Regions from separate parts of the Streptomyces thermospinosisporus genome, predicted to be linked through region 1. Evidence: riboswitches for the same ligand, from Rfam matches in the RefSeq annotation. Region 1 holds a riboswitch; each other region holds the start of a gene.
The links. A riboswitch is a leader RNA that binds a small molecule or an ion and turns the genes downstream of it on or off. The one in region 1 is predicted to bind cobalamin.
Positions count from the first base shown of each region.

Region 2: another riboswitch for cobalamin. It lies ahead of ABD207_RS15175 (energy-coupling factor ABC transporter permease); the one in region 1 lies ahead of ABD207_RS14410 (cobalamin biosynthesis protein).
Region 3: another riboswitch for cobalamin. It lies ahead of ABD207_RS30025 (SCO2321 family membrane protein); the one in region 1 lies ahead of ABD207_RS14410 (cobalamin biosynthesis protein).

Region 1 is NZ_BAAAIZ010000038.1:90,949-98,463, forward strand. It holds gene ABD207_RS14405 (cobyric acid synthase) at 1-1,519, opposite strand, end outside; gene ABD207_RS14410 (cobalamin biosynthesis protein) at 1,516-2,457, opposite strand; cobalamin riboswitch at 2,591-2,730, opposite strand; gene ABD207_RS14415 (hypothetical protein) at 2,858-3,079, opposite strand; gene ABD207_RS14420 (inorganic phosphate transporter) at 3,125-4,432, opposite strand; gene ABD207_RS14425 (lysozyme) at 4,610-5,362, opposite strand; gene ABD207_RS14430 (class II aldolase/adducin family protein) at 5,558-6,307, shown strand; gene ABD207_RS14435 (alpha/beta hydrolase) at 6,640-7,515, shown strand, end outside.
Region 2 is NZ_BAAAIZ010000041.1:16,332-23,846, forward strand. It holds gene cbiQ (cobalt ECF transporter T component CbiQ) at 1-700, opposite strand, end outside; gene ABD207_RS15170 (energy-coupling factor ABC transporter substrate-binding protein) at 707-1,090, opposite strand; gene ABD207_RS15175 (energy-coupling factor ABC transporter permease) at 1,087-1,794, opposite strand; cobalamin riboswitch at 1,825-2,005, opposite strand; partial or broken gene ABD207_RS15180 (beta-ketoacyl synthase N-terminal-like domain-containing protein) at 2,045-2,335, shown strand; gene ABD207_RS15185 (hypothetical protein) at 2,374-2,718, shown strand; gene ABD207_RS15190 (hypothetical protein) at 2,739-3,473, opposite strand; gene ABD207_RS15195 (hypothetical protein) at 3,556-3,699, shown strand; gene ABD207_RS15200 (DUF1330 domain-containing protein) at 3,756-4,103, opposite strand; gene ABD207_RS15205 (PAS domain S-box protein) at 4,343-6,292, shown strand; gene ABD207_RS15210 (NADPH-dependent F420 reductase) at 6,415-7,101, opposite strand.
Region 3 is NZ_BAAAIZ010000121.1:2,500-10,014, reverse strand. It holds gene ABD207_RS30040 (ABC transporter ATP-binding protein) at 1-842, opposite strand, end outside; gene ABD207_RS30035 (energy-coupling factor transporter transmembrane component T) at 839-1,963, opposite strand; gene ABD207_RS30030 (SCO2322 family protein) at 2,121-2,813, opposite strand; gene ABD207_RS30025 (SCO2321 family membrane protein) at 2,810-4,036, opposite strand; cobalamin riboswitch at 4,157-4,295, opposite strand; gene ABD207_RS30020 (Strvi_7410 family MBL fold metallo-hydrolase) at 4,652-5,734, opposite strand; gene ABD207_RS30015 (aldehyde dehydrogenase) at 5,938-7,395, shown strand; gene ABD207_RS30010 (ferredoxin) at 7,398-7,515, shown strand, end outside.

The sequences.
Region 1 (7,515 bases):
CCGGTGGGATGAAGGGCAGTCCTTGCGGCGCGCCGGACTCGATGAGCCGCCACAGCGCGTCCGTGTCCGCGTGCTGTTCGATCAGGTCGCCGAGCCGGTCCAGCTGCTGTTCGCGCAGCTCGGCGAAGGAGGTGTCGGGGGCCGGTGTGAAGCGGCGGCCCGCGGCGGCGGCCACCTCGCGCAGGAACGCACGCCGGAAGCCGTCCGACTCCAGCGAGCCGTGCCAGTGGGTGCCCCAGGTGTGCCCGACCCGGCAGCCGTCCAGGCTGTGTCCATGGTCATCGGAGATGAACGTCTCACCACCGAGGACTTCGGCGATGCCGTGGTGGATCTCGTAGCCCTCGACGCGTTCTCCGAGGGCCTGGCCGGCGGGCCGGGTAAGGGTCTTCTCGCGGGCGAACCGCACCCGTACCGGCAGGATCCCGAGCCCGGTCACCCGGCCCCGGCGGCTCTCCACCTCGTCCTCGATGTGCTCGCCGAGGATCTGGAAGCCGCCGCAGATGCCGAGCACGGGACGTCCCTCGGCCGCCCGGCGCACCAGCGCCTCCGCCAGGCCCCGTTCGCGCAGCCACTCAAGCGCCCGCACCGTGCCGCGGGTTCCGGGGACCACCACCAGGTCGGCGTCCGCCAGCTCCTCGGGACGGTCCACGAACCGCACCACGACGCCCGGTTCGGCGGCGAGCGCGTCCACGTCGGTGAAGTTGGACATCAGCGGCACCGCGCACACCGCGACCCGCAGCACGTCCTCGCCGACCGGCGCGGCCACCTGCGACTCGCGCACCGCGCCGCGCAGCGAGACCCGCAGCCCGTCCTCCTCGTCGATGCCGAGCCCGTGCCGGAACGGCAGCACCCCGTAGGTGCGCCGCCCGGTGAGGCCGTGCAGCATGTCGAGGCCCGGCTGAAGCAGCGACACGTCGCCGCGGAACTTGTTCACCAGGAAGCCGGCGACCAGCTTCTGGTCCTCGCGGGAGAGCAGGGCGACGGTGCCGAAGAAGGAGGCGAAGACACCGCCGCGGTCGATGTCGCCGACGACCAGCACGGGGAGCTGCGCGCCCCGCGCGATCCCCATGTTCACGATGTCGGTCCGGCGCAGATTGATCTCCGCCGGGCTGCCCGCCCCCTCACAGATCACCGCGTCATACGTGCCCCGCAACTGCGCAAGGCAGTCCAGCACGGTGCCCAGCAGCCGCTGTTGGCGTCCGCCGTGGTAGCCGCGTGCGCTCAGCTCGCCGACCGGCTTGCCGAGCAGCACCACCTGGCTGCTCTGCTCCCCGCCGGGCTTGAGCAGCACCGGGTTCATCAGCGCCGTGGGCTCCAGCCGGCAGGCCTGCGCCTGCATGGCCTGCGCCCGGCCGATCTCGGCGCCCTCCCGGGTCACGAACGAGTTCAGCGACATGTTCTGCGCCTTGAACGGCGCCACCTTGACGCCCTGACGGACCAGCCAGCGGCAGATGCCGGCGGTCACCACGCTCTTGCCGGCGTCCGAGGTGGTCCCGGCGACCAGCAGCCCACCGTTCATGCGCCCCGCCCCTTCATGAGCCTGCGCGCCAGGGCGCCTACGCCCAGCGCGAGCCAGCCGACCCTTCGGGAGAGCCGTACCGCCCGTTCGATGTCGGGCACGGTCACCGCGCGCCCCTGCCCGTTGAGCACCGGCCGGTGCTCGATGCGCCCGCCGTAGGAGAGGGTTCCGCCGAGCCGCACACCCAGCGCGCCGGCGAACGAGGCCTCCACGGGGCCCGCGTTGGGGCTCGGGTGCTCGGCGGCGTCCGCCCGCCAGGCCCGCACCGCGCCCTTCGGGTCGGGCCCGGCGAGCGCGGCCAGGACGGCGGTCAGCCGCGCGCCCGGCCAGCCCGCCAGGTCGTCGAGCCGGGCCGACGCCCAGCCGTAGCGGCGGTAGCGCGGCGACTTGTGGCCGACCATGGCGTCCAGCGTGTTGACGGCGCGGAAGCCGAGCAGCCCCGGCACCCCGCCGACGGCGCCCCACACCAGGGCGCCGACCACCGCGTCGGAGGTGTTCTCGGCGACGGACTCCACCACGGCGCGGGCGATGCCGTCGGCGTCCAGCGCCTGCGCGTCCCGCCCGCACAGATGCGGCAGCCGTGCCCGGGCCGCCTCCAGGTCACCGGCCTGAAGGGCACGGGCGATGGTGCGGGCCTCCCGGGCGAGCGAGGTGCCGCCCACCACGGCCCAGGTGGCGACGCCGGTCAGGGCGAGGGAGGCGGCGGGGGAGCGGCGGACGCAGCGGGCGGCCAGGCCGCCGAGGGCGACCGTCCCGCCGACGCAGACGGCGGTGTGCACGGCGCCCCAGCCGCGATGGTCCCGCCACAGCACACGTTCCACGGCAGCCGCGGCCCGCCCGAAAGCGGCGACCGGATGCCCGCGGCGGGGATCGCCGAGCAGCAGGTCGCCGAGGAGGCCGGCGGCGGCGCCGTACGCGAACACGCGATCGGCACCCATGGGTTCAGCCGGTGACGGATCCGGTGGGAATGCTCCGGGGTGCCCCGGTACGGGGCCGTGCGTCGCTGATCGACCTCAACAGGCAGCCGCGCATGGCGATATATGTCCTCACTCAGGGTGTCCGCGCCCTGGTTCGACGAGACCGGCGGTGAGAGTTCCTGGCTCCCGGGGTTGTTCACCCCGGTGACAGTGGCGGGACCGCGCCGGACTTCCACCGGCTTCCTCTCCTGCCGCCGCACTTGGCTCCGGCAGTCCACCACGCCCCCGGAAGGGCCGTCAACTTGCCGTTGACCTGCGAGGCTGAAGTGTGCTGAGGCCCACAGAGGGATTCGGGTGGGGGAGCGCGAAAGGGTGGTGCGAGGCATCGCCTCGCACCACCCTCCGGAAACGCTCGCGGGGATCAGGCCATGATCAGGTAGATCCCGTAGCCCACCGCCGCCGCGCAGGCGGCGAAGCAGGCGTAGGCACCGGTGAGCGCCAGGGCCGCGGACCGGCCCTGCTCGGCGGCCCGTTCACGGCGGGACAGGCCGGTGATGCCGAGCGTGAACAGCGCCACCAGCGCCACCGTGACCACGAGGCTGACGCCGAAGACGGAACCGAGGGCCGCCCAGTCGATCTTCATTGTTCTGCTGCTTTCCTTCGTGAGCCCGGGTGAGGGACGGGGCGGTCAGACGGTGGTCTTCGCCGGCGGGTTGGCCGGGTCGGCGGGCGCCGGAGCCGCGGGCGCCGGAGCGGTGGGCGCCGGAGCGGTGGGGGCAGGAGCGGTGGGGGCCGGGACGGTGGCCGTCAGCTCCTCCTCGAGGGCGCCGGTGGGCGGCGGGGTGACGGCGGCGATGGCCTGGTTCACCACGCCGGCCGGCTCCTCGGCCGGGGTCTCGGGGTCGTTGACGTTGGTGTGGTCGACCACCTCGCGCCGGGAGATCTTCCAGATGGCCGCGCTGGAGGCGACCAGGAAGACGGCCACCAGGGCGGTGCCCCAGTCGCCGAAGCCGCACACCCACTCGGCGAGCGCGGCGACGAGCGCGGCGGCCGGCAGCGTCAGGCCCCAGGCGACGAACATCCGGGTGGCGGTCGACCAGCGGACCACGCCGCCCTTGCGGCCGAGGCCCGCGCCCATGACCGAGCCGGAGACGGAGTGCGTGGTGGACAGGGAGAAGCCGAGGTGGGAGGAGGCCAGGATGACCGTGGCGGCGCTGGTCTGGGCGGCGAAGCCCTGCTGCGGCTGAAGGTCGGTCAGGCCCTTGCCCATGGTGCGGATGATGCGCCAGCCGCCGAGGTAGGTGCCCAGCGCGATGGCCACGCCCGCGGAGAGGATGACCCACAGCGGCGGGTCGGAGTCGGGAGCGAGGGCGCCGCCGGCGATCAGAGCGAGGGTGATGATGCCCATCGTCTTCTGGGCGTCGTTGGTGCCGTGGGCCAGGGAGACCAGGCCGGCGGAGGCGATCTGCCCGGCCCGGTAGCCCTTCTCGGCGGCCTTGCCGTCGGCCTTCCGGCCGAGGCGGTAGGTCAGCCGGGCGGCGAGCATCGCGGCGATGCCGGCCACCAGCGGGGCGGCGAGCGCCGGGATCAGCACCTTGGTGACCAGCACGCCGCCGTGCACCGCGCCGATTCCGGCGGTGGCGACGGTGGCGCCGATCAGACCGCCCATCAGGGCGTGCGAGGAGCTGGACGGCAGACCGACCAGCCAGGTGAGGAGGTTCCAGAGGATCGCGCCGACCAGGGCGGCGAAGATGACCTCGGGACGGATGCCGGTCTCGTCGACGAGACCCTTGGAGATCGTGTTGGCGACCTCCACCGAGAGAAATGCACCGACAAGGTTGAGGACGGCGGACATGGCCACTGCCGCCTTGGGCCTCATCGCACCGGTCGAAATGGTCGTTGCCATCGCGTTCGCGGTGTCGTGGAAACCGTTCGTGAAATCGAACGCGAGTGCGGTCACCACCACAATCGCGAGGATCAGCGAGAAGCTTTCCATTTACCCAGGCAATCGTTCGAGGTCATTGGCTGGTCGAACGTAGGTAACCAGGGTGAACGGAAGATGAACTGGGAGGGGCACGGCGGTGACCGGAAGAGGCGGCTGTTGTTCCGCCGGACGGCGGGGCCGGACCCGTACGGTACGCCCGGCCCCGCGACGGCACGGCGAGACGGCTGCTCAGCGCCCCCGCGCCAGTGCCTTCAGCCGGCCGAGCGACCCGTTGAAGTAATTCTGGTCACCCGGAAGAGTGCCGCTGTTGTCGTACTGCCAGAACGTCCACGACGACCAGCCCGCCGGCAGCGCACCCGGTCCCGACCTGCTGTAACGGGCGATCCACAGCGGGTGGTCCCGGCCGAAGGCGGGGCTGTTGCCGGTGCAGGTCCGCCGCCAGTGGGTGGTGGTGTAGATCACAGGTCGGCGGCCGGTGCGCCGGTGGACCTCGTTGCTGAACGAGCGGATCCAGGCGGTCATCCGGGCCTTGCTCAGCCCGTAGCACTTCTCCTTGCGGTCGTACGGGTTGTACTCGATGTCGAGAGCGGGCGGCAGCGTGCGCCCGTCGGCTCTCCAGGCGCCCCCGTTGCGTACGAACCAGGCCGCCTGGGCCCGGCCCGAGGACCGGTCCGGCAGTGCGAAGTGATAGGCGCCGCGGATCAGCCCGGCCCTGCGGGAGCCGTCGTACTGCTGCCGGAAGTGCGGATTGCGGTAGGTGGTGGACTCGGTCGCCTTGACGTAGACGAACCGGGCGCCCTTGGACCTCGCCTTCTGCCAGTTCACGCTCTTCTGGTGCGACGAGACGTCGTGCCCCTTCGGGCGGCTCGCCGAGACGGCCGGCGCCTCGGCGAGGACGGTCCCGCCGAGCGCCAGAGCGGCCACGGAGGCGGTGAGGAGCCTGCGGCGGCGACGGGACGCCGGCATGCGATCACGGGCCATTGCTTCCCCCCGGATATGGCGATGTGCACGTGAACGCCTCGACGCTACTGGAAGATCGTTGAATGCGGGACGATCTCCGGCCAAGGTGATCCCGCTGGTCGATATGGGGGATATGCACCCTTACGGAAGGTCGCATTCCGTCCTAAAGTGCCCTGGCTCACAAGGGCCCCGGAGGGCTCCTGGCAGGATCACGGCATGGCTGAGCAGCGGGACGACCGGCGTGACGCCAGTGGCGTCGGAAACGGTGCGGGGGGTGTGGGGGAATCGCGAAGGCGGCGTGTGAGCGAGGATGAGGCGCGCGCCTGGGTCGACCTGGTGGACACCGCGCGCCGGACCGCCGCCGAGGGTCTGGTCGTCGGCACCTCCGGCAATGTCTCGGTGCGCGTCGGGGAAACGGTCCTGGTCACGCCGTCCGGAGTGCCCTACGGCCGGCTCACGCCGGACGATGTGACCGGCGTCGACCTCGCCGGCCGCCAGGTCCTCGGCACGCTCGTGCCCACCAGCGAGCTGCCCTTGCATCTGGCCGTGTACCGCGCGACCGACGCCCGCGCCGTCGTCCACACCCACGCCGTGCACGCGACGGCCGTCTCCACGCTCGTCCACGAGCTCCCGCTGATCCACTACATGGCCGCGGCCCTCGGCGGGCCCGTCCGGGTTGCCCGCTATGCGACTTACGGGACGGAGGAGTTGGCCGAGAACATGCTCGATGCGCTGAGCGGGCGCACGGGTTGCCTTTTGCAGAACCACGGGACTGTGACGTATGGCTCGACGCTGACCCAGGCCTATGACCGGACTGCGCAGCTGGAGTGGATGTGCCGGGTTTGGCTGACCGCGTCTGCCGTGCCGGGGCGTACGCCGAGTCTGCTCTCGCCGGCTCAGCTTGATGAGGTGGCGGAGCGGTTGCGGGGGTATGGGCAGGATGGGGGTGACGGGGGCGGGTCCTGAGCTGCAGTGGTGTGCCTGGGATGGGCGCCCGGGGTGGGTGCTGGGCGGGGGTGGGTGGGCGCTGGCCCCGCTGCAGGGGGTGCCTCCCCCACTCTCGGCTGCGCTCGAGCGGGGGCACCCCCATCGCCCACCCTCCCCCACTCTCGACTTCGCTCGAGCGGGGGGACCCCCATCGCCCCAGGCGGCACGATTGCCCGCGGTGACGCGGCTGCGCTGCCCGCAGCCAGGCGGGCCGTAGGCGCGACTGGGCGTAGTTGCCGCGAGGCCTCTGCGCGTCACTCCTCCTGCGTTGCCCACTGGCCCGGTGCCGGGAGGGCCGGGAGACTGGTGGGGTGCGTCCTGTCAGAGCGACGGCTGCTGCCGTCTCCGCCGTGATAGGGGCCGGTGCCGCCGCCGTGGCCGCCGGCCGGCTCGCCAGCGACAGCGCCCTCAAAGCGCCCCCGGGCAGGCCGCTGCCCACCGAACCCCGGCTCACCGTGCACGGCACGGCCGCCGGGCAGGTCAGTCTCACCCGGCACCTCGCCGCGCTGCGCCCCGGCCGCTACGGGCTCGCCGGCGACGGAGTCCACGCGGTGGTCGGGCCCGTCCTGGAGGGCGCCTCGCAGTCCGCCGACACCGTCGTCCGCCGCCTGGAACGCGTCACCCACGGCACGCTGGAGCCCGGCGACCGCGCCTGGCTGGTGCCCAACCTGTACGTCGGGGACCCCGGCACCGCCCTTGGGCTGGAGCACACCGACCTGAGCATCCCCGGTGAACTCGGCCCGCTGCCCGCCTGGTTCGTGCCGGGCGCCCGGGGCACCTGGGTGATCGCGGTGCACGGACTCGCCGCCACCCGGGAACACGCCCTGAATCTCATGGAGTTCCTGCACAGCCACCGCTTCCCGGTGCTCGCCCTCGCCTACCGGGGCGACCAGGGCGCGCCGCGCTCACCGGACGGCCTGCACCACTTCGGCGAGACCGAGTGGCGCGACCTGGACGCCGCGATCCGGCACGCCGTGGACTCGGGCGCCCGGCAGGTGGTGCTGCTCGGCTGGTCCACCGGCGCGACCATGGCGCTGCGCGCCGCCGCCCGCTCGCCGCTGCGGGAGCGGATCGCCGGGCTCGTGCTGGACTCGCCGGTGCTCAGCTGGGAGGCGACCCTGCGCGCCCTGGCCGCCGCCCGCCGCACCCCGGGCCCGCTGCTGCCGCTCGCGGTCCGTGCCGCCAAG
Region 2 (7,515 bases), on a different contig from region 1:
GCAGGGCGAGGCTCGCGGCCGTGAAGCGGACGGAGACGCGCGCCTCGGGGACCAGCACCCGCAGGGTGCCGTCGTAGCCGCGCCCGGCGAGTCCCGCCTGGAGCCGGGCCGCCCGGTCGAAGGACCGGACGAACGCGGTGGCGCCGAGACCGCCGAGCGAACGCCAGGCGGCCGCGCGGGTGGTGTGCCCCAGCCGGCTCGCCTGCGCCTCCCGGATCCGCCGCACCGAGTCGAGCAGCAGAAAGCTCATGCGGTACGTCACCAGCGCCACGTCCACCAGCGGAGCCGGCACCCCGGCCCGGACCAGGCGGGGCAGCAGATCGGACACGGGGGTGGTGAAGGCGAACAGCAGCACGCCCAGCGAGGCGGCCGAGGTGCGCAGCAGCAACTCCCCGGCGCGCAGCGGCCCGTCGTCGGCGAGCGCCAGGAAACCGCCGGGCCCGCCCACCTGCACCAGCAGGGTGAGCGCCCCGGTGACACAGAAGCCCAGCGGCACCCGGTAGGCGCGCCACAGCCGCCGCGCCGGCACGCCCGCAGGACCCAGCAGCACGGCGAGCGCGGCCGCGATCACCAGCACCGCGCCCGGCCACGGCGGCAGCGAGATCGCCAGCACCGTCAGGCCAAGACCGAGCACCGCCTTGTCCACGGGATGCCGGCGGCGCCAGCGACTGCTGTGCGCCGCCGCGTCGATCGGCAGCACGCCCGGTCAGCTCCGCGGCCGGGACGCGGTCTCGTCGCCGCCGCCCCCGTCGCCCGCGGGCTCGTGCTCCGGTTCGGTGCGGGCCAGCGCCCTGGCCTCGCCCTGGCGGCGGCCCCGCCGCAGACCGAAGTAGTAGGCAAGGACCCCGGCGCCGATCGCGGCCTGCAGGGCGAACAGGGCCGACTCGATCTCGGCGGACGGAGGCTCGTACAGCGGGGAGAACCACGGCTCGTAGCCGGGGTCCAGCTCGGTGATGGCGGTCTCCGCCTCCCCGTCCGCCCCGGCGAACGGCTCCTCCTTGTGGTCGCCGAGCCCGAGCGCCAGCGGCAGCACCGCGAGCGCGGCCACCGCGAGCAGCAGCAGAAGGTTGATCCGGGTGCTGCGCTTCACCGGGCCACCGCCTTCCGCTCCGCGGTGCGGGCGGACCCCGCCCCGGCCACCAGCACGCCCAGCCGGGTCAGTTCGCCCTTGCTGGACTGCACCAGCATCCGCATCACCAGCACGGTCAGCAGCCCCTCGCTGACCGCCAGCGGGATCTGCGTCACCGCGAAGATGGACCCGAACTTGCCGAGCGCGCCCAGGAATCCGCTGCCCGGGTCCGGGAAGGCCAGCGCCAGCTGCACGCTGGTCACGCAGTACGTCGACAGGTCGGCGAGGAACGCGCCGCAGAACACGGCGGCCATCAGCGGCACGTCGCAGCGCCGCAGCAGCCGGTACACGGCGTAACCGGCCCAGGGTCCGACGACCGCCATGGAGAAGACGTTGGCGCCCAGCGTGGTCAGGCCGCCGTGGGCGAGCAGCAGCGACTGGAACAGCAGGGTGATGGTGCCCAGCACCGCCATCACCGGCGGCCGGAACAGGATCGCGCCCAGCCCGGTACCGGTGGGATGGGAGCAACTCCCGGTCACCGAGGGCAGTTTCAGCGCCGACAGAACGAAGGTGAAGGCTCCCGACGCGCCAAGCAGCAGCGTGCTCTCGGGGTGTTCCCTCACTTCACGGATGAGCGACCGGGCTCCGTGGATCACGAACGGCGCGGATGCGGCGCCCCAGGCGACCGCGTGCGCCGGCGGCAGAAAACCCTCGGCTATGTGCATGGCTCAGCAGACCCTCTCCAGCACCTCGTGGATGGTTGACGTGCCTTGGCCGGTCTCCTGGCTGACGGGTACCACCGCCCGTGCTCCGCCTTCCCGGGTCCCAAGACCCAGTGGCTGTCCGTGAGGACCGGAGCCGGACTTCCCGATCACAGTGGCGAGGGCCGCACCGGCATCACACCGGTTTCCCGTCACCAAGGCGTGGTGACAGTAGTTCGCGTCACGGCCCGGTGACAAGCCGCCACCGGGGCGCGTGGAGTTCGCCGGCAGGGCGGGGCTGGCCGCCGACGGCCGCTGCAAGGCGTTCTCCGACGACGCCGACGGCACCGGCTGGTCCGAGCGCGTCGGCGTGCTGGTGCTGCAGCGGCTGTCCGACGCCCGCCGCGAGGGACGCCGGGTGCTGGCCGTGCGGTGCGGCAGCGCCGTCAACCAGGACGGCGAGAGCAACGGCCTCACCGCACCCAACGGCCCCTCCCAGGAACGCGTCATCCGCCACGCCCTCGCCTCCGCCGGGCTCACCCCGGCCGAGGTCGACGCGGTCGATACGGCGACGCCGGAGCGGCCTTCACCCTCTTCATCTCGGTGCTCGGCACCAGCATGGTGCAGCTGTACGGCAGCGAGGAGCTGAAGGCGCGCCATCTGAAGCCCATGGCCGCCGGGGGCACGTTCTGCGCCACCCTGGGGAGCGAACGGGCCGCCGGCATCGAACTCGGCCGCATCGAGCCCGTGGTGTCCGAGGAGGGCGGCGAACTGGTCGTCACCGGGGAGAAGTCCCCCGGGGGTGCCCAGAGGACGCCCAGGGAGGCGCACTCGGGGTCCGGGATCCACCAGCGGGCGACGTGCCCGTCCTGCCCCGGCACGGCGGGCGAGACTGAAAAGGTCCCGGCGAGTGCAGGAAGCGCCGTCGCACCGCTGCCGCGTCCGTGACAGGTTGCTGCCGCCGCCCGTCAGGCGCAGCCGTGGCGCCAGTTCCAGCCGGCGAAGGTGTGCCGCGCCTCCACGTCGAAGCGGCATGAGGCGGTGCCGTCGGCGGCGAGGTCCACGTAGGAGTGATGGGTGTTGGCGTACCAGGAGCCGGTCGGGTCGAAGATGCCCCGGTAGCCGAAGTCCGCGTGCGCCTCGGTGCGGGAGACCGCGCAGTCGGCGCTGCAGTCGGTGTCGCTGCGGGCCGAGACCAGCGACCAGCCGGCGTTCCACGGCTCGCGGTTGAACTGCTGGGTGGCCCCGGTCGAAGCGGCCGCGACCCGGCTGCCGCCGGTGGTCCACTCGGAGGCCGTGTACAGGCCGGTCATCCGGATGTTGCAGCAGTCGTACATCTCGTTCCAGCTCGACACCCGGTGAGTGCCGTCCGCCTTCGCGCCGGACGTCGCCTTCGCGCCGGACGTCGCCTTCGCGCCGGACGCTGCCTTCTTCGTGCCGGACGCCGCCGCCATGGTCCGGGCCGCCGCGCCCTCGGCCTTGCCGGCCGGCACCATCCGCACCGTGCCGTACCGGGCCGTGCAGACCGCGCCGATCGACACCTCCCGCTCCACCGCCATCCCCGCGGGCGGCACCGGCAGTGAGCCCGTCAGCCGCAGCGTGCCGCAGGACCGCTCGGTGGGCCGTGCCTCGTCGCCGCCGGCCGCCCGTGCGGCGGGCGCCATAACGGTGAGCACGGCGGCGAGCATCGTGCCGAGAGCCATTCGGATACGCAATTCCCGTTCCTTTCAGAAAAGTTCGACGCGGACCATTCCGGAAGGAAAACGCACCGCCCTGTTCCGCAGCGTGCCGGACGGCCGGCGGGTGCTGAACGTCCTCGACAACGCCCGCTCGTTCTCCCAGATCCGCCCGCTGCTGCCGGGCACCCCCCGCTGCTGCGTCCTGGTCACCAGCCGCGGCAGCACGGGCGGGCAACGGCATGGCCGGTGACTACGCCCTCGTGCCCCTCCAGCTCGGCGACCGGGACCGCCTCACCCGGTGTCGTCTCACCCGACGTCGAGGCTCTCCCGCACGGCCTGGGCCGTGACCTTCGGGTCGTAGTCCTCGGGGACGCCCTCGACCAGGACGATGTCGGCCTCGCTGTGCCGGGTGCGCAGCGGGGCGATCTCCCGGTAGGCGGGGGAGCTCCACCACGCCCGCGCCTCGGCGATCCCCGGAAAGGCGATCATCACGACATTCCCGGGCCAGTCCCCCTCCACCACCTCGTGCTGCCTGCCGTGCACCAGGAAACGACCGCCGTACGGCTCGAAGGTGCCCTGGATGCGCTCGATGTACTCGGCGACGTCCGCATGCGGCGTGACCCGGTGCAGCCGGGCGATGGCGTAGGCGGTCATGGTGCCCCTCCGGTCGATCGGTCGGTCGGAATCCGTATGCCGCCGATCATGGCAGCAACCGCACAGGCGGTCGATTACCTTTCGGGTCATGGACCCCGAGTGACCATTCGCTGCCCCCGCCGCTCACCGAACCGTCAGGTTCGGCCCCATAGCGACAGTTGGCGACAAGCCCGCGTGGCCGGCGTCCGTGCGCGCTGGGATGGGCCCTTACCACTGGCGGCAGCACGGCTGGGTCCGACATGAAGAACAAGACCGACGCGACGGCCATCTGTCCCGTCGCCGCCCGGGAACCGGGCACCCAGGTGATCCCCGCGCAGCCCGGCGCGCCGGGAACCGCGGAGGAGCGTTTCCGCGGGCTGCTGGAAGCGGCACCGGACGCCATGGTCATCGTCGACGACACGGGAACCATCAAGCTGGTCAACGCCCAGACCGAGGCGCTCTTCGGCTACCGGCGCGAGGAACTCCTCGGCCAGTCCGTCGAACTGCTCGTCCCGCACCGGCTGCGCGGTCACCACACGCAGCACCGCAGCGCTTACGCCGCGAACCGGCAGGTCCGTCCCATGGGGGCCGGGCTGGACCTGTACGGACTGCGCCGGGACGGCAGCGAGTTCCCGGTCGAGATCAGCCTCAGCCCCCTGGAGACCACCGAAGGGCTGCTCGTGTCGGCCGCCGTGCGCGACGTCAGCGACCGCAAGGCCGCCGAGGAGCGCATCAGCGAACTGGCCTCGCTGGTGGAGTCCTCCCAGGACGCCATCCTCGCCAAGACGCTCGACGGGTACATCACCTACTGGAACACGGCCGCCCAGCGGCTGTACGGATACACGGCCGCCGAGGCGACGGGCCGGCATGTGTCCCTGCTCGCCCCGGACGACCGGCACGAGGAGGTCACCGCGCTGCTCAGCCGCCTGCGGCGCGGTGAGAAGGTGGAGCACTTCGAGACCCTGCGCGTCACCAAGAGCGGCGCCCTGCTGGACGTCGACGTCACCGTGTGGCCGCGGCGGGCCCCGGACGGCACGGTCATCGGCGCCTGCGCCATCGTCCGCGACATCAGCGACCGCAAGCGGGCCGAGGCGAAGCTGACCGAGCTGTACGAACAGCAGCGCCATGTCGCCCTCACCCTGCAGCGCAGCCTGATGGGCACGCCGCCCGCCGTCCCCGAACTCGTCACCGCCAGCCGCTACCGGCCCGCCACCCAGGGCGCCGGGGTGGGCGGCGACTGGTTCGACCTCGTCCCGCTCGGCGCCGGCCGGGTCGGTGTCCTGATCGGCGATGTGATGGGCCGCGGCCTGGAGGCGGCCGCCGTGATGGGTCAACTGCGCTCGGCGGCCCACGCGTTGGCCAAGACCGGCATGCAGCCCCGGCGGCTGATGCAGACCCTGGACACCTGCGTGGCCGACCTGGACGTCCCCGACCAGCTGGTCACCTGCTGCTACCTGGTCGTCGCCGCCGACGAGGGCGAGGTGACCCTGTGCTCCGCCGGCCACCTCCCGGTCCTGGTCGCCGCGCCCGGTGAGGCGGCACGTCCGCTGCCCGCCTCGGTGAACGCACCCCTCGGCGTCGGCGACGTCCTGTACGAGCAGTCCACGTCCCCGGTCCCGCCCGGCGCGACCCTGGTGCTGTACACCGACGGCCTGATAGAGACCCCCGACTGCGACATCGAGGACCGGATCCGCCAGCTGACGTCCACCTGCGGCTCGCTGCTCACCACCCGCACACCGAGCCTGGACACGGCGGCCGACCGCATCCTGTCCACGCTGCGCCCGGACGCCGAGGGGCACGACGACGACGTCACCCTCCTGCTGGTCCAGCTGCCCGCGGCGCCCCTCGCCTCCGCCACGACGGCACTGCCCGCCCGCCCCGAGTCCGTGCACGAGGGGCGTTCCTTCCTCGCCAAGACCCTCGCCGCATGGGGCTGCCAGGAGAAGACCGACGACGCACGGCTCCTCGTGTCCGAGCTGCTCACCAATGCGGTGCAGCACGGCCGCGGGCCCATCACCCTGCATGTGTGCCGCACCGCCGCGGAACTCACGGTCGAGGTGAGCGACGGCAGTTGTCATCTGCCGGAACCCCGTCGTGCCGAGGAGGACGAGGAGTCCGGCCGCGGCCTCAATCTGGTCCGCATGCTCGCGGACAGCTGGGGCGCCCGCCCCACCGACGAGGGGAAGCGCACCTGGTTCACCCTGCGGTGACCGGCGGTCAGACCCTGCGGTGACCGGTGGTCAGACCCTGCGGTGACCGGTGGTCAGACCCTGCGGTGACCGGTGGTCAGACCCTGCGGTGACCGGTGGTCAGACCCTGCGGTGACCGGCGGTCAGGCGCGGGCGATGTGGAAGTTGAAGTCCGGGTGGCCGAACGCTCCGAACAGGCGCAGCCACATCGGCAGCAGCATCTCGGCACCGCGGGCGGTGGTGATGTCGCCGAGGTCCAGCACGGCGGACCGTGGCCAGCCGAAGGAGAGCAGCAGCTCGGTCACCTGCTCCTTGGCGGCGGCGTCGTCGCCCGAGACGAACGCGTTGTGCTCGCCCGGCACACGGGAGGGATCGACCATGATCCGGCAGTTCATGGTGTTGAGGGTCTTGACGACCTTCGCCTCGGGGAAGGCCCGCTGGATCTGCTCGGCGAGGCTGTCGGTGTTGACCGGGTTCAGCACCGGCGGCATTCCGGCGGAGGCGTCCAGCGGGTTGGCGACGTCGATCAGCACCTTGCCCGCGAGGTTGTCCGCGCCCGCGGCGGTCAGGGCCGCGAGACTGGCGCCGCCCGAGGTCGCGTTGACCACGGCCTGCGCCTGCGAGGCGGCCTCGGCGTAGGGCGCGGGCCGCACCTCGGGGTGAGCCGTGTGCCATTCGGCGAAGGGCGGGTTGCCCATGGGGTCGGGCCCGGTGCGGGCGAGGGTCGCCTGCACGTCACGGGTGCCGATCAGGGCCTGGTGGCCGAGCGCGGCGAGTCTGGCGGCGATGGTCCGGCCTACGATGCCGGTGCCGAGGACGGCGTAGCGCATGAGCGGATCCTTTCCGGTCGCGGAACGCCCCGTGGCGTCCGCGTGCCACGGGAGAGAAGCGGCGGGCTTCTCAACGCAGTGTCCGGACCGCGACGCGGCTCCAAGCGGTCCGACACGCACCGGTCGGCTCCCCGACACGCACCGGTCGGCTCCCCGGCACGCACCGGTCGGCTCCCCGGCACGCACTGGTCGGCTCCCCGGCACGCACTGGTCGGCTCCCCGGCACGCACCGGTCGGCTCCCCGGCACGCACTGGTCGGCTCCCTGGCACACGCCGGTCGGCTCCCTGGCACACGCCGGTCGGCTCCCCGGCACACGCCGGCCGGCTTCCCGATCCGCCCCCCGGTCGGCCCCCTCGCCCCAGGCCGAGCGGCCCTCGCCCCAGGCCGAGCGGCCCTCGCCCCAGGCCGAGCGG
Region 3 (7,515 bases), on a different contig from region 1:
TCGCGCGGCGGTTGTTGCTGCTGCCGGCCGGCGAGGCGTTCGCGGAGCGGGGCCGCGCGGCGGCGGGCGTCGCGGACCGTCAGCGGCAGCGGAGACCAGCCGGCAAGGCGGCCGAGCTCCACCACCGGAGGGCAGACGGGGGAGACCGCCATCACCTCCTGCGGCGTGCCCAGCAGCGGCGGCTCGCCCGGAGCGGGCAGCAGGACGACCTGGTCGGCGTACTGGATCACCCGCTCAAGGCGGTGCTCGGCCATGAGGACCGTCGTACCGAGGTCGTGGACCAGCCGCTGCAGGACGGCGAGGACCTCCTCGGCCGCGGCCGGGTCGAGGGCGGAGGTCGGCTCGTCGAGCACCAGCACCCGGGGGTGCGGGGTGAGGACCGAGCCGATGGCGACGCGCTGCTGCTGGCCGCCGGAGAGCGTGGCGAGGGGACGGTCGCGCAGCCCGGCCAGGCCCAGCACGTCCAGGGTCTCCTCGACCCGGCGCCGCATCACCTCGGGCGGCAGGCCCAGCGACTCCATGCCGTAGGCGAGTTCGTCCTCCACGGTGTCCGTGACGAAGTGGGAGAGCGGGTCCTGGCCCACCGTGCCGACCACGTCGGCGAGTTCGCGCGGCTTGTGGGTGCGGGTGTCACGGCCGGCGACGGTGACCCTGCCGTGCAGGGTGCCGCCGGTGAAGTGCGGGACCAGGCCGCCGACCGCGCCCAGCACGGTCGACTTGCCGACGCCGGACGGCCCGGCCAGCAGCACGAGTTCCCCCTCGGGGACCTCGAAGTCGACGCCCCGGACGGTGGGTTCGTCCGCCCCGTCGTAGGTCACCGACACGTTCTCGAAGCGGATCACGACGGCTCCTCGCGGCTGTCCTGGTGAGGTGCGGGGGCGATGAAGGCGGGCAGCAGGCCGATCAGCACGGCCGCCGCCGGCCACAGGGGAAGCGCCGGGGCGACCAGCGGGACCACACCCGGGTGCAGCGCCGCCGGATCGCGGACGGCGGCCAGCGCCGTCACGGCCGCGACGGCGGCGCCGGAGGCGGCGACCAGCCAGGCCCGCGCGTCCCACCGGTCCGGGCGGTACCGGGTGCGCAGCGAGCGCCGGCCGCCCAGCCACAGCCCCGCCAGCGCGGCGGCGAGCCCGCCGAGCAGCAGGGGCACGCCGTAGCCGGCGCCCGCCGCGGAGAGCAGACCGTACGTCCCCGCGCAGACGCCGAGCAGACCGCCGAGGGTGAGCGCGGCGGTGGTCCGGCGGACGGCGGGCGGGACCTGCGCGGTGCGGCCGTAGCCTCGGGCGTCCATGGCGGCGGCGAGCGCCACGGAGCGTTCCAGCGCGCCCTCCAGCACGGGCAGGGCCACCTGCGCCAGGCCCCGGAGTCCCTTGTCCGGACGCCCCCGCAGGCGCCGGGCGGCGCGCAGCCGCTGGACGTCGGCGATGAGATGCGGCGCGAAGGTGAGCGCCACGACCACGGCCACGCCCGTCTCGTAGAGCGCGCCGGGCAGGGACTTCAGCAGCCGGGAGGGGTTGGCCAGGGAGTTCGCGGCGCCCACGCAGACCAGCAGGGCGGCGAGCCGGAGGCCGTCGTAGAGCGCGAAGGTGAGCGCCTCGGCGGTGACCTTGCCGCCGAGGCGGATGCCCTGCGCCCAGTCGGGCAGCGGGACTTCGGGCAGGGCGAGGATCACATGCGTGCCGGGGATCGGCGAGCCGAGGACGGTCGCGAACACGAGGCGGACGAGGAGGACGGCGAGCGCCAGCTTGACGAACACCCCGTAGGAGCGGGCCCAGGGCGCGTCGGGGCGGCGGGTGGCCACGACGTACGCGGAGACGGCGATGAGGAGGCCCAGCAGGAGCGGGTTGGTGGTGCGGGTGGCCGCGGTGCCGAGGGCCAGCGACCACAGCCACCAGGCGCCGGGGTGCAGCGCGTCCGGCCGGCCGCGGCGGGCGGTGGGCGTGCCGGTCCGTGACGGGCTCATCTCCGCGTCGGGCTGCGCCGGACCGGTCCCGGCCTCCGCCCGCGCCGGACCGGTCCCCGCGCTCTCACGGGGGGACTTGGCCGGCTCACCGCTCGCGGAGGTGCCCCGGAGGCCCTCGCGGCGTCCGGCGAGGGGCGAGGGCCCGCTGCGGGGCGTGCTATCGGCCATGCCTGCGTCGGGCCTGCCAGAGGGCGGCACCGGCCAGCAGCACCACGACCGCGGCACCGCCGATCAGCCCCAGCGAAGGCCCGCCGTCAGAGGCGGACTTGGCGGACTTCTCCTTCTCCGCGGACTGCTCCCGGGCCTGCTCCTCGTCCGCCGAGGCGTCGTCCGGAGCCTTGCCGGACACCTGCTCCCCGCAGCCCTTCGCCGGATAGCCGGCGATCGCGCACAGCAACGCCTTGGCGTCGTAGCGCAGGGGTTCGGCGACGGCCGCCAGCGCGTCGGAGGTCGTCGCGTCCTCGGGGACCCGGGCGCAGGCCGTGCGGTTGGCGGGCGGACGCTCGCCCGAGGGAGCGTCGGCCCGCGTGCCGAAGTCGAGGACCAGGGCCACGCGCTTGGTGCCGTCCTTCGGCGGGGTCTTGGCGCAGATGGTGCCGAAGTCGGCGGTGCCGCGCGGCTTCGCCGCGTCACCGGAGTCCTCGCTGACGGAGAAGCGGAAGCCCTGGACATCGCCGTCGTAGGGGCGGGCGGTGGACGGGCCCTGGGTGGCGTACGTCCACTGCTCGCCCTCGCGCTCCCAGAACGACCAGTAGCGGTACCCGGCGGCCTGCGCCTGGCCCGCTCCCGCCGGCACCGGCAGGAGCGCGGCCAGGAAGGCCAGGAACAGCACGAGCGTTCTGCGGGTCACGGCTGCTGCCTCTTCCTGCGGCCGCTGAACAGGAAGCCGATGCCGATACCGGCGACCAGGCACACGCCGACGTACCACCAGACGCCGAAGCCGGAGTCCGAGTCGGATTCGGCGTCGGAGGCGGCGGCCTTCTGCTTCTCCTTCTCGTTCTCCTTCTCGGCGGCGGGGCCGGTCGCGGCCAGCTTCTTCACCAGGTCCGTCCCGCCGAAGGCGCGCGGGTCGGCGCCGGTGGCGTGGGCGGCGAGGATCAGCTGGGCGTAGGCGGCGGGGCCGCTCTGCGCCGCCCAGCCGGCGGCGTTCTTCTCCAGCCAGGCCAGGGACTTCTTCGCCGGCTCCATCGCGCCCAGCGCGGCGAGGGCGACCACCGCGTCCGCGGTGTTGCCGTGGTCGGGCTGCTCGGAGCCGCCCAGCGAGGAGACCAGATGGCCGTCCTCGGCCAGCTCGTCCTTCAGGTACGCCCCGCCGTTCACCGCGGCCTGCCCGGGGCCGCCGGCCTTCTCGCAGGCGAGCTCAGGAGTGCCCGTCTTCGCGGGCTCGACCACCAGACCCTTGCCGAGCAGGCCGAGCACGCCCGCCGCCGTGGCGTCGGCGTTGGCGATCAGCTTGCCCTTCTTGTCCGGCTGGAAGGCGAACGCGCCCGCCCCGTCGCCCTTGCAGGGCAGCGCCAGCTTCAGCAGGGCGTCGTAGGGGGACTTGCCGTCCTTCGTCACCTGGGCCGGCTTCTCGCCGGTGGCGGCGAGCGCACCGATGACGACGGAGGTGGAGTTGGCGTCGCTCGGGCCGCCCGCGGTGTAGCCCCAGCCGCCGTCCTCGTTCTGTATGGACTTGAGCCAGTCGACGGCCTTGCCGGTCGCCTTGTGGTGCCCGCCGAGCGCGGCCAGGGCCTGGACGGCGGCGGCCGTCTGGTTGGTGTCGACGGGGGTCTTGGCGTCGCAGGCGCGCGAAGTGTCGGCGCGGTACGGGGCGAAGGAGCCGTCGGCGCACTGCTGGCCGGTCAGCCAGTCCACGGCCGCCTTCGGCGGCTTCACGCCGGCCGTGTCCTGGGCGAGCAGCGCCAGCGACTGGCGCCAGACGCCGTCGTACTGCGGGTCGCCGTCGCCGTACAGGGCGGCGGGGAGGGCCTTGGACGGCTCGGGGGACGGGGACGAGTCGGCGGCGGCCGGGGTGGCGGCGCCGATCACGGCGACGGCGGCCAGGACCGCGGCGCAGCGGCGGACGTTCATGATCGGCGGGTGCCTCTCTCCCTTGATGCCGGTGCAGGGGGCGGGCGGCAGGGGAGACCCCGGCGGCTCGGCCCCGTATACCTCGACGGTGCCGTGCTCCGGCGGACTGCCGGGCACGAGAGCCGGTCACGATCCGTGCGGGGCATTCCGGCTGACCGTCCTCCGGGGACGGATCACGGTTGCGGGTCAGCGCCGGAATTGCACCGGCTTCCCCCCGTACGGCGTGAAGCGACGCCGCCACTTTACCCGCACGTAGTCAGGGGGCAGGGTGGGGTGCCTCACCTCACGATCCCGTGCGGTCCGGGTCACGCGGCTCGTCTCGCGCGGTCCGGGTCACGCGGCTCGTCTCGCGCGGTCCGGGTCACGCGGCTCGTCTCGCGCGGTCCGGGTCACGCGGCTCGTCTCGCGCGGTCCGGGGCACGCGGCTCGTCTCGCGCGGTCCGGGTCACGCGGCTCGTCTCGCGCGGTCCGGGGCACGCGGCTCGTCTCGCGCGGTCCGGGGCACGCGGCTCGTCTCGCGCGGTCCGGGTCACGCGGCTCGTCTCGCGCGGTCCGGGTCACGCGGCTCGTCCCACACACACTCGGGCCAATGTCGCCAACTCCCGGCATTCCAGGTCATACCGCCGCGTAGGTCACCGGGCCGCTGCCCGGGACCGCCTCCGCCCGGCCGAGCTTCACCAGGTGGCGCAGATGGGACTCGGCCTCCGCGACGGCGATGGTGCGGGAGGTGTGCGGGATGTCGTCCCAGGGGCGGTTCCAGGTCATGCGCTCCGCCAGCTGCCAGGGGGTGAGCGGGGTGGCGAGCAGGGCCAGCAGGCCGGTGAGGCGGGAGGCGTGGTGGGCGCGCAGGGCGGCGACGCGGGCGGGGGCGTCGGTGAAGGGGTGCTGGTGGGCGGGGAGGATCTCGGCGGGGGTGAGACGGGCGACGCGTTCCAGGGAGTCGAGGTAGTCGCCGAGGGGATCGGTCGGGGTGGTGTCGTCGGGGTCCTCGTAGAGGCCGATGTGCGGGGTGATGCCGGGCAGCAGATGGTCGCCGGAGAAGAGACGGCCGTTGCCCGGGAGCCGGGCCGGATGCTCCTCCTCCAGGTGCAGGCAGACGTGACCGGGGGTGTGGCCCGGCGTCCACACGGCGCGCAGCCGGCGGCCCGGCAGGTCGAGCAGTTCGCCGGGGACGATCTCGCGGTCGGGGAGCGCGGGGGAGAGGGCGGGGAGGGCGCGGCGGCCCAGGGCCGCGCGCAGCGGCGCCAGATGGCTCTCGGGGGCGCCGGCGGCGGCGAGCCGGTCGGCCATGTAGGTCAGCCAGCGCTCGGGCGGGGCCTCGCGGGTGCGGCGGACGACGTCGATGTCCGCCGGGTGCATGGCGATCCAGGCGCCGGAGGCCTCGCGTACCCGGCCGGACAGGCCGTGGTGGTCGGGGTGGTGGTGGGTGACGACCACGCCGTGGATCTCGGAGACGGAGGTGCCGCAGGCGGTCAGGCCCTCGGTGAGGGTGGTCCACGCCTCGGGGTCGTCCCAGCCGGTGTCGATCAGCACCGGGCCCGCGTCGGTGTCGAGGACGTGGACCAGGGTGTGGCCGAGGGGGTTGTCCGGGATGGGGACCCGCAGCGAACGGACGCCCCCGCCATGGTCGTAGACCCCTGTCTGCGTCTGCGGCTGCCTCTGCGGTTGCGGCTGCGGCTGCGGTTGCGTATGGGCCATGGGCTCCCCCGATCGCCGGACCGGACTCCGGCCAGGTCACTATAACTAGAACGCGTTTCGACAGTAGCCCCGGACGACTTTCCTTCGGCCTTTCCGTTCCGGCCGCCCGCTGCAAGGCCCGTGGACTGTGCTGACCGGAACTGGTATCAGTGCCAGTATCTGATGGAGCGTCAGAAGCAGCGGCTTCGGGGAGGCGGCCGGCCATGACCGGGCTCGTGGAACACGGACAGCTGTTCATCGGCGGGGAGTTGACCGACCCCCAGGGCCGCGAGGTCATCGAGGTGATCTCCCCGCACACCGAGGAGGTCATCGGGCGCGTGCCGCACGCCTCGGCCGCAGACGTCGACCGCGCCGTGGTGGCGGCCCGGCGGGCGTTCGACGAGGGCCCCTGGCCACGTACGAGTCTCGCGGAGCGCATCGAGGTCGTCACCCGGATCAAGGACGGCATCGCAGCCCGCCATGAGGAGATCGCCCGCGTCGTCTCCTCCCAGAACGGCTCCCCCTACTCCTGGAGCGTGCTGGCGCAGGCGCTGGGCGCGGTGATGGTGTGGGACACCGCCATCGGGGTCGCGCGGGAATATGCGTACGAGGAGAAGCGGGACGGTGTGCTGGGCCCGATCCTGGTGCGCCGCGAGCCGGTCGGTGTGGTCGCCGCCGTGATCCCCTGGAACGTCCCGCAGTTCGTGGCCGCCGCCAAGCTCGCGCCCGCGCTGCTCACCGGCTGCACGGTGGTGCTCAAGCCCTCGCCCGAGGCGCCCCTGGACGCCTATGTGCTGGGCGAGATCGCCCGTGAGGCCGGGCTGCCCGAGGGGGTGCTGTCGATTCTGCCGGCCGACCGGGAGGTGAGCGAGTACCTGGTCGGGCACCCCGGGGTGGACAAGGTGTCGTTCACCGGGTCGGTCGCGGCGGGCCGGCGGGTGATGGAGGTGGCCGCGCGCAACCTGACCCGGGTGACGCTGGAACTGGGCGGCAAGTCGGCCGCCGTGGTGCTGCCGGACGCGGAGGTGGAGCCGGTCGTCGAGGGCCTGGTGCCGGCGGCCTGGATGAACAACGGGCAGGCCTGCGTGGCCCAGACCCGCATCCTGCTGCCCCGCTCCCGCTACGACGAGTTCGCCGAGGCCCTCGCGGCGGCGGCGAGCGCCCTGGTGGTCGGCGACCCGCTCGACCCGGCCACCCAGGTGGGCCCGCTGGTCGCCGAGCGGCAGCAGCGGCGCAGCCTCGACTACGTACGCCTCGGCCAGGAGGAGGGCGCCAAGGTCCTGGCGGGCGGCGGGCGTCCGGCCGGCCTGGACCGCGGCTGGTATGTCGAGCCCACCCTCTTCGGTGACGTCGGCAACGGCATGCGCATCGCCCGCGAGGAGATCTTCGGCCCGGTGATCTGCCTGCTGCCCTACGACGACGAGTCCGACGCGGTGAAGATCGCCAACGACTCCGACTACGGCCTCAGCGGCAGCGTCTGGACCACCGACACCCGGCGCGGCATCGACGTGGCCCGCCGCATCCGCACCGGCACCTACTCGGTGAACACCTTCAGCCTCGACATGCTCGGCCCCTTCGGCGGCTACAAGAACTCCGGCATAGGGCGCGAGTTCGGCCCCGAGGGCTACGCCGAATACCTGGAGCACAAGACCATCCATCTGCCGGCCGGATGGGAGGGCTGAGCATGGGCACCTCTCCCGCGCGCCAGGGCCCCGGCCTGCGGGCGGGTGACCGCTGGCGGGTGGAGGTCGACCGGGCCGTGTGCATCGGCTCCGGCACCTGCGTCCACCACGCCCCGCACG